2 linked regions of the Allorhodopirellula heiligendammensis genome follow. The protein of the gene in region 1 interacts with the protein of each later gene in a pairwise test. Links are inferred from orthologs where the notes say so. Each region holds a gene or a part of one and is shown on either strand. Other genes may lie near its edges.

The links. Proteins that work in one complex are often made in the same cells at the same time.
Region 2: the proteins of Poly21_RS08230 (region 1) and def interact in binary tests that used the Escherichia coli proteins (3 or more experiments, as listed by UniProt). The link is inferred for Allorhodopirellula heiligendammensis from one-to-one orthologs.

What each region holds. Positions count from the first base shown.
Region 1 is NZ_SJPU01000001.1:2,169,427-2,177,058, forward strand. The notes cover bases 1,823-4,692. They hold Poly21_RS08230 (aspartate-semialdehyde dehydrogenase), read left to right. Parts: upstream 1,823-2,684; coding sequence 2,685-3,701; downstream 3,702-4,692. Other genes in these bases: Poly21_RS08225 (helix-turn-helix domain-containing protein), read left to right, coding at 1,823-2,562; Poly21_RS08235 (P-II family nitrogen regulator), read left to right, coding at 3,842-4,144; Poly21_RS08240 (TFIIB-type zinc ribbon-containing protein), read left to right, coding at 4,157-4,692. Also shown: Poly21_RS08220 (circumsporozoite protein-membrane associated protein), read right to left, coding at 1-917; more of Poly21_RS08225, read left to right, coding at 1,411-1,822; more of Poly21_RS08240, read left to right, coding at 4,693-5,095; Poly21_RS08245 (hypothetical protein), read left to right, coding at 5,092-6,084; Poly21_RS08250 (hypothetical protein), read left to right, coding at 6,100-6,603; Poly21_RS08255 (TIGR03545 family protein), read right to left, coding at 6,691-7,632.
Region 2 is NZ_SJPU01000001.1:130,729-135,813, reverse strand. What follows is about bases 1-2,940. They hold def (peptide deformylase), read left to right. Parts: upstream 1-1,148; coding sequence 1,149-1,733; downstream 1,734-2,940. Other genes in these bases: Poly21_RS00540 (glycoside hydrolase family 99 protein), read left to right, coding at 2,764-2,940; fmt (methionyl-tRNA formyltransferase), read left to right, coding at 1,730-2,767; Poly21_RS00555 (fasciclin domain-containing protein), read right to left, coding at 1-731. In the rest of the region: more of Poly21_RS00540, read left to right, coding at 2,941-4,125; Poly21_RS00535 (glycosyltransferase), read left to right, coding at 4,130-5,085. UniProt on the Escherichia coli protein: Removes the formyl group from the N-terminal Met of newly synthesized proteins. Requires at least a dipeptide for an efficient rate of reaction. N-terminal L-methionine is a prerequisite for activity but the enzyme has broad specificity at other positions.

The DNA of each region.
Region 1 (7,632 bases):
TCGGAGACATCGACCGTGTCACTCGGCAGTAAACGAACTTGCGTCCGACTAGATTCTTCGCTTGCTACCGGGCTTGCGTCCGACAGATCGGCCGGAGATGCATTGGATTCCCACACAAAGTACACAGGCTCGTCGTCGTGAAGATTGACGACTGTGGCGGCAATTTCGATGTTTCGCCCGGCCAGACTCTCGGCATTTCCGGGCACCACATCGCTGATCACCACTCGCTTGGGAGCCTCCAGGGATGCCAGCGGAAGAGCCAAACGGGCTACCGATTGGACCGAATTTTTAGGGGATGCCGAAGCGTAGATCGCGACGGCAGCGAATAGGGCAATGGTCACTGCCCACCAGGTGGCCAGCCCGGTCGCCTCGCGTGGTGGCGCGTCGATGTGGCGCAGTTTCGCGGCAGCGCTACTGCCGACTGACTGCACGACCCGCTGTGCCAATTGCCCTCCTGGATGCGTGGATCGTTGGCGTCGCAGACTGACATAGCTCGATAAGGCATGGCCGAGTTCAGGATGATCGCGTTCCAAAGCACGGGCAGCGTAGTCCTCGCTGATGCGCAGGTGCATGACCGGCCACAGTTGCCAATAAATGTATGCGACCAACGCGATACTCAACGCCATCGCCACCAGTGTGCGACCGACCGGGCCAGGCGAAAAAATCCACTGGTCCATGGCAACCCACAGCAGTCCGATGGCCATCATCGCGATGACGACCGTCAGCACACGGCGCGTCAATTCTGCTCGCCAGAGTGCGGTTTGGGCTGTCTCGATACGCGAGCGCACAAACATCTCCGTCGCGTCTTGCGACGTTGCGGGTGAGCGACCGGGTGAAACGAGGGCCGCCGCTTCGGAGCCGCGGTCAGGGCCCGGGCGTTTGATCGCGGTGGTGGCGGTAGATGTCGATTCGGACAAATCGCTTCTCAGACGTGGGGATTTGGTTAGTGCAGCAGCGACAACCGCAGGTCAATGCGGCGATCCGGCTGCGGGCGAGGTTTGCAAATTGACTTACCTTCATTCTACCGCCATCGCCGACTGCTGCGCTTTCTCCAGGGTCACGATTTCCCAGATTTTAACGCGGCGCCGTGGTTTTTGACGTTTGGCTGCGCATTCGCGGCAAAGCGAATCAAACGAAAATGGTTGCGAATCGTTGTCATCCACCCGCCTCCGCCTCGATCAATCGAGTAGAATCTCCGTAGCCGACCACGGATAGACCAGCTCGCATTCGCTTGGTAGGGTGAGGCTACTTGCCCTTACGAAATCACCGGTGCAAGATAGGAGCCTGCGGAAATCTTACGAATGGGTGATCATTGCCCATTAAAGATTGTCAATCGGTGCGGTCGATGGGGTTTTCTCTCCGCGGGACCCAAATTCTTTTCACTTCTCCTTCTGCTGTAAAAGAGCACCTATGAGATACGCTTTTCGGCTTGCCGAACTTCTCGGCCACACCCCTGACCGCCGCAAGCGGCCAGGAACGATCAAAGCGATTGTCGAGCATACCGGGCTCGACCGACATCAAGTTGCGTCGCTGCTTAAGAACGAAGCAAAATACATCCCTCTGGACGCGCTCTCGCGTTTATGTGACTACCTCATCGATCAGGGACACGCCACTGCTGACGAGCTGCCAGGTGCCCTGTTTGCAATCAACGCGGAGAACTTCTGGGAATTGTTGGCGCGGCGCAGCGATATCGAGATTGTCGTCGGTGTTCGGCAAGGCGAGGGCGAAGCATCACCGGAGAACGCGATGGTCGTCGCCAGCGATTCGGTGCTGGTCGGTGAGTTGCTCAATGGGATCTCGACACTCGGCGGCGTCGCGAAACACCTCGGCGACAAATCCTCGCCGGATGCATCGACCCGGGCGGCCGACGTCCCGAGCCCCGATCGAATCCAGCAGTCATTGGTGTGGAGCCCTGGACAGGTTTCCTTGGAAGATGCTCGCGAGCGAGCCAGCGAAGTCTATGACGGATTCCAAAATGGCGCGGGCGATCGCGGTATTATCTGCATCGGCAGTGTGAAGAGCAATCCAACCGTGGAACTGTTGTTCTCTGAAGCGTTCGGCTGCACGCCATTTGTCACTGAAGACGACGTCGATGACGTGTCCGCACGCTCCTGTCCGTTCTTTTTGCGATACCGCGACAACGACCCGAAGCCGGATGGGGCCTCCGCTGGGATGCGATTGAGCAAGAACGAAGACGCTCCCAACCCCGGCTTCTACTACGAGAAAGACGACGGCACGTGGGAATATGCTGGCGGAAACGGTAAGGATGTCGCGTTGGTATTCTATCTATTCCGCGAGGCCCTCGGTCGACTTGACATGGTCCTCAGCGGTTTTTCTGGCCGTGCGACCCGATTGTTGGCAAAAACTTTGGCCATCCGCGGCGAAGAGTTTTGGCCACCGGTATACGAAGAGAGCGGGATCCAGGTCGGTGCGTACTTGGTACAGTATGAAGACGCCGAGGGCAAACCTGACCGAGCTGATCTGCTGCACAATACGGGCGGAGCGGCAAAGATCATGCCGCTGCCCCGCGAGGCCATCGCTCGCCGATTCGCCCGACGTTAAGAAGGGGTTCAGCGCGCAGAGGAGGCCGCGTCCAACGTGAAGCTCGTGCCCCCGCTCTGTCTGAACCCAAGTCCTGTCTGATAAGTACCCTGAATCCAACTTTCTCCTAAACTTCTGCTGTAATGTTTGATTGCGTTGCCCTCGTCGGCGCCACCGGCGCCGTCGGTCGAATTGTCCTTGATCAGCTGCACGCACGGAACTTTCCGATGCGGCGGTTGCGGTTGCTGGCCTCAGCGCGCAGTGCGGGTACGAAGGTGCGGTTCGGGGACGAGGAAATCACAGTGGAGTTGCTCGAACCGTCTGCATTTGAAGGCGTGGATCTGGTCATCGCCAGCACGCCGGACGAAGTATCGGCGGAGTTCGCGCCGTGGGCTGTCAAAGCGGGAGCGATCGTTGTCGACGAGAGTGGTTATTGGCGGATGGACCCCCAGGTTCCGCTCGTGATCCCTGAAGTCAACCCGCAGGCCGTCGATAACCATCACGGCATCATTGCGAGTCCGAACTGCAGTACCACGCAGATGGTTGTTGCCCTGGCGCCGCTGCATGCGGCTGTCGGAATCCGCCGCGTCGTGGTGAGCACGTACCAAGCGACCAGTGGCGCGGGACTGGCGGGGAACGTGGAATTGAACGCGAGCGTTGAAGCATCACTCAGAGGCGAAACGCACACACCATCGACGTTCCAGCACCCCATTGGATTCAATTTGATCCCTCAGATCGGTTCCCAAAAATATCTTGGGTACACCAGCGAGGAGATGAAAATGGTATACGAAACTCGCAAGATCCTCGGTGACGAATCAATTGCCGTTTGTCCCACCGCAGTGCGTGTGCCTGTCGCGACGGGTCATAGTGAATCAATCTTGGTTGAGACACGACAACCACTCACCGTCGAGCAAGCTCGAGAGCTATGGGAAGCCGCTGAAGGCGTCACAGTGGTTGACGATCTCGACAATCAAATCTATCCGATGCCGCGTGACTGTGACGGGCGAGATGATGTTTTCGTGGGACGCATTCGCCAAGACATCAGCTCTGAGTCAGGCATCGCGTTCTGGTGTGTGAGTGATAATTTGCGGAAGGGTGCCGCCACCAACGCGGTTCAAATCGGTGAGCTCCTCGCCCGGAAAGTGGTAGCAACCTCCTAACGAAGGCGTGTAGAATGCAGAGCCTGGGCCGGGGGCGGTGAGACGCCGGGCTACATCTTCACCCGGTCTAGCGAGTCTCGGCTCAAGTAGTCGATCGCCCGACTCGACTTTCCTAATGGTCAAACTCCGTCAGAAATGCGATGAAGCAAGTTGTTACCGTCGTCGCACCGCACCTTGCTGAGAAGGTTCTCAACGCGCTGCAACGCGCCCCCTTGGAGGGCCTCTCCGTTCACGAAGTGAAAGGATATGGACGGCAAAAGAGTTATCTCGACCAGTATCAGGATACGGAGTACTCCCAGGTTTTTTTACCCAAGGTTGAAATCACTCTCTGGGTCGACGATGCTCGCCTAGACGGTGTTATCGAGAAGATTTTGGAAGTCACTCGAACCGGCCGAATCGGCGACGGAAAAATCATGGTGCTGCCCGTCGACAGTTTGCTTTAAGAATCCAATTTCATGGCGGCTGATTCATCGCAACTGACCGGCGAACAGGAGATTGCCTGCCAATCGTGCGGAGCCGTGTTGCATGTCAGCGCGAACGTGCGATCGACGACGTGCCCGTACTGCGCCTCACCGTCGATTATCCACCGGCCGCCGGGCGTCAATCGTCCTGAACCCACTTTTTTAGTCGCGTTTACCGTCAATCACGATCACGCATCGGCGGCCGTTCGAAAATGGATTTCGCGAAGCAGCATCTTTGCACGCTCCGATTTCAAACGCGCCGTGCCCAAGCTGACTCATGGCGTCTATTTGCCGGCCTATTTGTATGGCGCGGTGACACAGACGGAGTATTCCGCTCGGATCGGTGAGAACTATACCGAAACAGAAACTTACACAACGACCGATTCAAACGGACGTACCGTCACGCGGACGCGAACGGTAACCAAGACAGAATACCGGTCCCTTCAAGGGCGCCACCAGTGCTACGTTGTCGACGTCCTCGTCACCGCCTCCAGCGGAGTCAGTAACGCTGCGCTCGAAGCGATCGAACCGTATGATCTGCGTTCTCTGCGCGCCTACGCAGACTCGTTTATCTCGGGTTGGCTGGCAGAGGAGCCCTCACGCAGCAAACAGGAATGTCTGCAGTTCGCACACAACGAGACTCTCGCCCTGGTCAACCGAAAACTATCTGAGTTCATGCCGGGCGATAGCTCGTCCATTACCCAGTCGAATACAAACGTATCCAATGAGGTGATCGACCTCGTGTTGCTGCCGGTATGGTCATATGCACTGCGTTACGCCGATGATCGTCCGCCGATTCAGATCCTCGTTAATGGGCAAACGGGCCGGGTGGGCGGTACCGTTCCGGTTTCAACCACGAAGATTGCCCTGACTGTGCTGGCGGTCGTGATTGTTTGTCTGCTTCTATTTGCCTTGATCTCGATGACGCAATGACGCACGCACAGCCACCATCGGAGCCCGTCCACGAGCGATGCTGCTCACGCTGCGACTCACCACTGGAGTCCGGCGACCTCCGCTGCGCGATCTGCGGTGCAGCTGCTCCTCGTGCCGACGACACCGTGCGAGCTGAGGTTGCGACGACGATGCTGCGTTGCCGAGGCTGCGGCGCGGCGATCACATACGATCCGGACCTCCAAGCTCCTGCGTGCTCGTTCTGCGGGGATGTGCTCGAAGTGCAAACGATCACCGATCCAGTCGAGCAGACCGAGCTCTATCTGCCGATGACCGTCACCATGGACCAAGCTCGAGCGACCCTGCGAAGCTGGCTGGGTACGCGTGGGTGGTTCACTCCATCGGATCTGATGGCGGCGTCCCATTTAACGGAAATCAAACCGCTATGGTGGGTTGCGTGGATCTTTGACGCGGAGGCCTTCGTCAGTTGGACCGCTGATTCCAATGCGGGAGCGGGGCGTTCCGCATGGGCTCCTCACGCGGGCCAGAACAATATTCGCTTTGAGAGCATTCTTGTTTCCGGTTCACGCGGTTTGTCCGATGCGGAGGCTGCCGCCATCACGCCTGGAATGCAGATCGCAACCGGCGCAGACACTCCCCACGGTGGCGGCGACCATCCGCTGTTGGAACGCTTCGACATTCCCCGCAGCCAAGCCCGGCAACAGGTCGCTGGGGTGATCCACTCCTCAGCGGCTCAGCAAATTAAGCAGCACTACATCCCGGGCACGCGTTTTCGCAACGTTCACGTCAGCATCGTACTCAGACGCTTGATCACGCGGCGGTACTCGCTGCCAGCCTATGTGCTCGCCTATCGATATCGCAACCAACTGTACCGCGTTGTCATTTGCGGCCAAGACACCCAGTATGTTATTGGGACTTCACCTTTTTCCTACGCAAAACTGTTTCTTGTGATCGTTGGGGTTGCGTTAGCAGTTCTAATTTTGATGGGACTGATGTCCCTAGGTTCTTGATTTTGGGAATGTCACATGAAGTTGTTTCTCGCTCTGCTGTTTGCGGCGATGGCTGCCCCGTTGTGCCACGGCGCACCTCCTGACCGCGTTGTGATTCATTTGCTCGATCCACGCGGCGAATTCGCTGGTGAGGAGACGATGCCGACTCAGTGGCAGAACAGAGAGGCTGACGTGATCGGCAGACGCGTCCTCAACATTGCAGAAGCGAAACGCTTGCGGGCGCTGCTGCGTCAGGAGCTGGCGGACGATGACAACGTGCCGTTTTGTGGACACAGCCCCGCATATGCAGTGAGCATTACCCCGCCGGGTAAGAAGACGACCACGGTCACACTGTGCGGTACCTGTGGGACGTGGGCGAAAGCTGGAGAGCTACGATCACTGCATGGCCGAGCGGCCCTTGAGTATCTCGATCAGTTGCTCCCTCTGCCTGACGTCTTCCGTCCAGCCGACGGCCACTTGCCTGAAATTTTGGCGCCGTTTGGCGAACGCGATTCACGCTCATTTGCGGATCTCGATTGAACGCTTGCCGATAGTGTGAAGCGGAACAGGTGAGCGGCTCCTCGCCGCCCGCTGCTCCGCAGGCTCACGCCTACACCATCGATTGGATTAGCGTAGGCTCTTGCCCAAGGCGGACTGAAGTTTACCGAGGTAACTGTCAGCATCGCCGACTTCGGCGAGTACTTTCTGGCTCATTTCTTCGATGGAACGATCCGCCGATGCGAGTAGCGACTGAGCTTCGGTTTGTTGCTTCGACATCCACTCGCGAAGTTGCAGCATCTGTTCTCGATGAGCGTCTTCCACCTTGGCCGCGAGTTTCGCTTTGCTATCGTCGAGTTGCAGCGCGATCGCATCTTGGATCGCGTCACCAAACACGTTGCCGAGGTTAGTATGCAGGTCGAGGTCGAGCTTCTTCCAGTCACCGTGGAAGGCAGCATCGACGTCGATACTGTCCACCGCTGCCAAGGACTGATTCATCGATACCACCGCAGCCGAGTTGGCGGCAGCACCGTCAACGTCAAGATGCATGTTCACGCCAATCTGTTTACTCACCAGGCGTCCTTGAACCTTCTCCCCCTGACTGTCCAATTGGACCCATACCTCTCGTTGACCACCGTTAATCGCCACCGCAACATTCTTGCCATCTCCCAATCGCATGGGATCGGCCCGCATCTGTGGCCAGTGCAGCGTCAAGCGATCGTTGAGCGTGCCCTGACGCCGGTCTCGAATGTAGTCTACCTGCACGGTCTCTGGACCTTCAAGCAACAGTCGAGCACGTGTGGGCTCAGCCAGATACTCAGGCTGAGGGGTCATATTCTCGATCAACCCAGTCAGCGAGTAAGTCTTGCCACTGGCACGCATCAGGCCGTCGACTTGGCATTGCTCGATCAACATTTCCGGGCGGCGACGCTTGCCTAGGAAGTCAAAATTCTCGCCGCGAACTCGCTCTGAATCGGGGGCGACGACGGTGTAATTGGCGAGCGTCCGACCGTTGTCGAGGTAGCCACGCAGTTGCGTTAGGTAGCTATGGATTTGCGCCGAAATCAGATC
Region 2 (5,085 bases), 2.0 Mb from region 1 along the record:
TTGCCCTTGTTCTCGGGCTTGAGCAGGCTGGCGATTGTGCCTTCGGGAAGTGCTGCGAATGCCTCATCGGTGGGAGCGAAGACTGTGAATGGTCCTTCGCCTTGAAGCGTTTCGACGAGGCCGGCAGCTTTTACCGCAGCCACTAACGTGGAGAAGTTTTTGCTCCCCGCAGCAGTGGCAACGATATCTTTATCAGCAGGCATCAGTACACTATCGATGACGTGGATCACACCGTTGCTCGTTACGATATCGGCTTTCACGACCTTCGACTTGTTGATCATGACGCCGGAGTCGCTCGCCTTGATCACGAGCGGTTGACCTTCGACCGTCTTGGCACTGTTCAGCTTCGCAGCATCGGCCGCCATTACTTTGCCGGAGACGACGTGGTAGGTCAGGATGTTTTGCAGTTTCTTGCGATTCTCAGGTTTGAGCAAGGCTTCGACTGTTCCTGATGGCAGCTTGGCGAACGCAGCGTCAGTAGGCGCGAATACAGTGAAGGGCCCATCGCTCTTGAGCGTGTCGACCAAGCCAGCGGCCTCGACGGCAGCGACGAGTGTCTTGAACTGACCGGCGGCGACGGCAGTGTCGACAATGTCGTCCGTTGTGTCAGCAGGGGCTGCGACGAGGGTGGTTGCCTTTTGGTGGGCGGCAGCGGCAGCGAGTGGACACTGCTCACCGGCCGACAGGCTGGAAGTGGAAAACATGGCTACGAGGCAGATTAACTTTTTCATCGTGGGGTCTCAGTTGGGGAGGATTCGGTTTGACCGCGTCGACTCGGAGTCGCGGTCTCTGCAGTGTTAGTAGGGCTCCCAAACGGGATGACCACTCCAATCAGAATCTTTCACGCAGGAATTTTTCGGAACACGCACGGGAGCCAACCCCGTCGTGGATCACGTGGCGAATCAACCTCTCGATCACGAGCGACATCGATTTCACCAATGCCGTCACACTCCAGCGATACAATCGCCACATCCAGCGGTTACTGACGTTCGTGCCAGACGGCGATGTTCGCTCGCTTGCCGGGGTGTGTGAATCGACGTGATGCGGTTGCGATTGGCTCCCGATCTGCAGGTTCTTATCAAATCCGCGCCCATGCTTCATAATCAGCTGCACCGAATGCCTCCCATCTACAGATTATTGTCGACGCCATGACCCTTTCGATCATCCATTACCCTCACCCGACACTGCAGCATCGCAGTCGACCCATTGTACGAGTTGACGCAAAACTTCGCGGCATGGCTGCAGAGATGTTGGAGCTGATGTACGACAACGAAGGCGTCGGGCTGGCGGCCAATCAAGTCGATCTGCCGATTCGGATGTTCGTCGCCAACCCCAGTGGGGAGCGTGGTGAGGGCGAAGAGTGGATCGTCATCAATCCAGTGATCGATCGTCCGAAGGGCAGTGAATCCGGACAGGAGGGGTGCCTCAGCGTTCCGGGCGTGTACGCGCAGGTGAAGCGGCCCAAGACTGTTCGGCTGCAAGGCTACGATCTGCAAGGAAATGAAATTAATGTTGAGCTTGATGGGTTCTTGGCACGCGTTGTCCAGCATGAGGTTGATCATCTCGACGGGGTGATGTTCTTTGATCGAATTGGGATCGAAGCAAAACGTGACATTGAACACGCGCTCGCTGAGTTTGAGACGACGTTTGAGTCGCTCCGAAATACCGGCAGCATTCCCGACGACGCCGAACTCGCACGTCGACTCGCAGAGTGGGAAAAAGCTTACACATGAATTCCGTAAAACGCCGCATTATCTTGATGGGCACGGGCCCCTTCGCTGTCCCTTCCTTCGAAGCGATCCGCGCTGCGGGACATGAGGTACCGCTTGTCATCACTCGCCCCCGCCCACCCGTCAAGAGTCGCCGCGGCCCGCCGCCGGCCCCAGTTCACGATTGGGCGGTTGCCCATGGACTTCCGCTCGAGTCCCCCGACAGTATCAATGAGGACGCTGTGGTGCAGCGGCTTGCCGAGCTTGAGGCGGATCTCATGGTGGTGTGTGACTACGGACAGATACTCCGGCCCGCTGCGTTGGCAACGACACGGTGGGGAGGCATTAACCTGCACGGTTCACTGTTGCCAGCCTACCGAGGTGCAGCTCCGGTGCAGCGAGCGGTGCTCAGTGGAGACTTGGAAACCGGCGTGAGTGTGATTCACATGACCCCACGGCTCGATGGCGGACCCATTCTTGCCACCCGCCGAACCCCAATTGGGACAACCGAGACCTCGGGCGAGCTCGAAGAACGCCTCTCGGCGATCGGTGTGCAAGCCACGATCGAAGCGATCGAGCTGCTCGACCAATCGCTAGTCGGTCATGACCCTGCAGAGCCGCTGCCGACATTGGGGGCTGTCCAAGATCCAGCACGCGTGTCCAAGGCACCCCGGCTCCATAAGGCGGAAGCTGAGATTGACTGGTCCCGCTCCGCTCGCCATATCGACTGTCTCGTTCGCGGGATGCAACCCTGGCCAATCGCGTACACCTTTGCCGAGACGAAACCTGGCAAACCACCCGTGCGGCTGGCCATCGTTCGGGTCACCGCTCGGCCCGATGCGGCGGCTGATGACGCCCAGATCGGACATCTGCTCGTTAGCGACACGAAAGATGAGATGGCGATTGGCTGCGGTGATGGACGCATCATCGTCGAGCGATTGCAACCGGCCGGAAAAAAAGAGATGGACGCGGCGGAATTCATTCGAGGACATCGCTTGCAAGCCGGCTTTCGATTTGGAATGGCTACCCCGACCGAAAATACGAGCCCCCAGGTATGAACCGACGAACAACCGATGTGCGATTATTCTGCGTGAGCCTGAGCGTGCGAGCTAGCGTCGTATCTGATCGTCCACCGCATGGCGACGCTCACAACCGCGCGAGATGTCTTGGTGCGTCATGGGGGACTCCAACGTTAAATAGCTTTTCCCCGCTCATGCAGGCCGGATTCGCCTTGTTGCTCGGGATCGTCTGCAGCGTCTGCGGACCCGTTCATCATGCGTACGCCGCCGATCCCGTTCCCACCATCGACGCGACCACCCTGCATCACAAGGTGCTCTGTGGCTACCAAGGCTGGTTCCGCTGCCCCGATGACCCGAGCGGTCGGGGCTGGGTTCACTGGAGTCGTGACCGGAAACAGATCACACCGCAGTCGCTGACAATTGAAATGTGGCCGGACATGCGCGAGTACACCTCGGGCGAGAAGTATCCGGCACCCGGTTTCACCTACCCCGACGGTCGTCCGGCGGAACTGTTCAGTTCGGCAAACCCGCTCACCGTCGATCGGCATTTCGATTGGATGCGTCAATACGAAATTGATGGTGCGCTGGTGCAACGATTTGTTTCCGGCACCGGACACCCTGACTCCACACGTGTACTCCGTCATGCCGCTGCAGCGGCGCAGGAGACGGGACGCGTCTTTGCCGTCGAGTATGACATGAGCGGTGTGCCCGAAGATCAATTGTTGACGCGGATCACCACGGACTGGAAAGCTCTCGTGGATGAAATGAAGATCACCGAAAACCCTCAGTACCTACACCATGAGGGGCTGCCTGTGCTGGGGGTTTGGGGATTTTTCCCTGAGCGATTTAGCAGCGAAACGGCTCATGCTCTGATCGACTTTTTCAAAGCGGAGGGGCCCTACCAAGTCACGCTGATCGGCGGTTGCAACTGGCCGTGGCGTAACGAGTCGGACCCCCAGTGGGCACGGGCGCTTCGCCGCTTTGATGTCCTCAGTCCGTGGAACGTGGGGCATGTGCACCGGGAAGCCGGCAAGCTCTATGCTGACACGGGACGTTGGGCAGGGGACCGTGAGGAAGCCCAGCGGCATGGGATGGGCTACATGCCTGTTGTGTTCCCCGGGTTCAGTTGGGATAATCTCAAACATCAACCCGCCGGCACTACGGACATTCCTCGGCTCGGTGGCGAGTTCTACTGGCGGCAATTCGAAACTGCGGGCGAACTCCAGATCGAGATGGTGAAAGTCGCGATGTTCGACGAAGTTGACGAGGCGACCGCCATTTTCAAAGTCAGCGACACGCCGCCGACGCAAGCTCATTTTCTCGGGCTGGAAGGTCTCCCGTCGGACACTTATCTACGGTTGACTGGTAAAGGCAGCCGATTGATCCGAGGCGAATGATCACTTGAATGATTCCTCAGGCGACTCGATCGAATGCGCGGACGCAGCCTCGCAATGTGTCGCAACGGATCCATTGAAGCAGTTGAGCATCGCATGTGTGATTCACTCGCTCGATGGTGGTGGTGCCGAACGAGTGATGGCGGGATTGTCAGGACGACTCGCTGCGCGGCAGCACCGTGTTGACTTGATCACGCTCGATGACGGGGCGCGGCGTCGTCACCAACTCAGTGATGCGGTGCGATGGATTCCGCTCGATGTGATGTCGACGGATAAACGCAAGATCGGCTGGGTAGAGCGTGTCACGAGCCTGCGCCGCCAAATCATCCAGGGCGAGTATGACGTCGTGTTATCGTTCTGCGACTCAACCAACGTATTGGTTCTCACGGCGACCCGGGGGCTGCGCCGATGCCCGCGTGTGGTCGTCAGTGAACGCAGCGACCCGGCTCATCAATCGCTCGGGCGAGTGCGTGAATGGCTGCGTGATCGGTTGTATCCCCGCGCCGATGCCGTGGTCTGTTTGAGCGACGAGGTAGCCGCAACATTGCATCGCCGCATGAATATTCACCCCGTCGTGATTCCATCGGCAGTTGAACTTCCGCCCCCAGAATATACGCAATTACGAGCGGCAAGCCATGCGCCCACTGCCGTACGTTTGATTGCCATCGGTCGACTGGAGCCCGAGAAGGGATTTCAGCGATTGCTACAGGCACTCGCTGGAATTACGCAAGACGGCGAGGCACCAGCGTGGACACTGCGGATCCTCGGCGACGGGAGCGAGTTAACAGCACTCGAAGCGATCGCACGCGATGGGAAGATCGCAGACCGCGTCGAATTTAGCGGCTGGGTCGATTCCGTGTGGCCACACTTAGCAGAGGCTGATGTGTTTGTGCTGCCGAGTTTATACGAAGGCTTCCCATCGGCGATGCTTGAGGCGATGGCGGGCGGTCTCGCCGTGGTCGC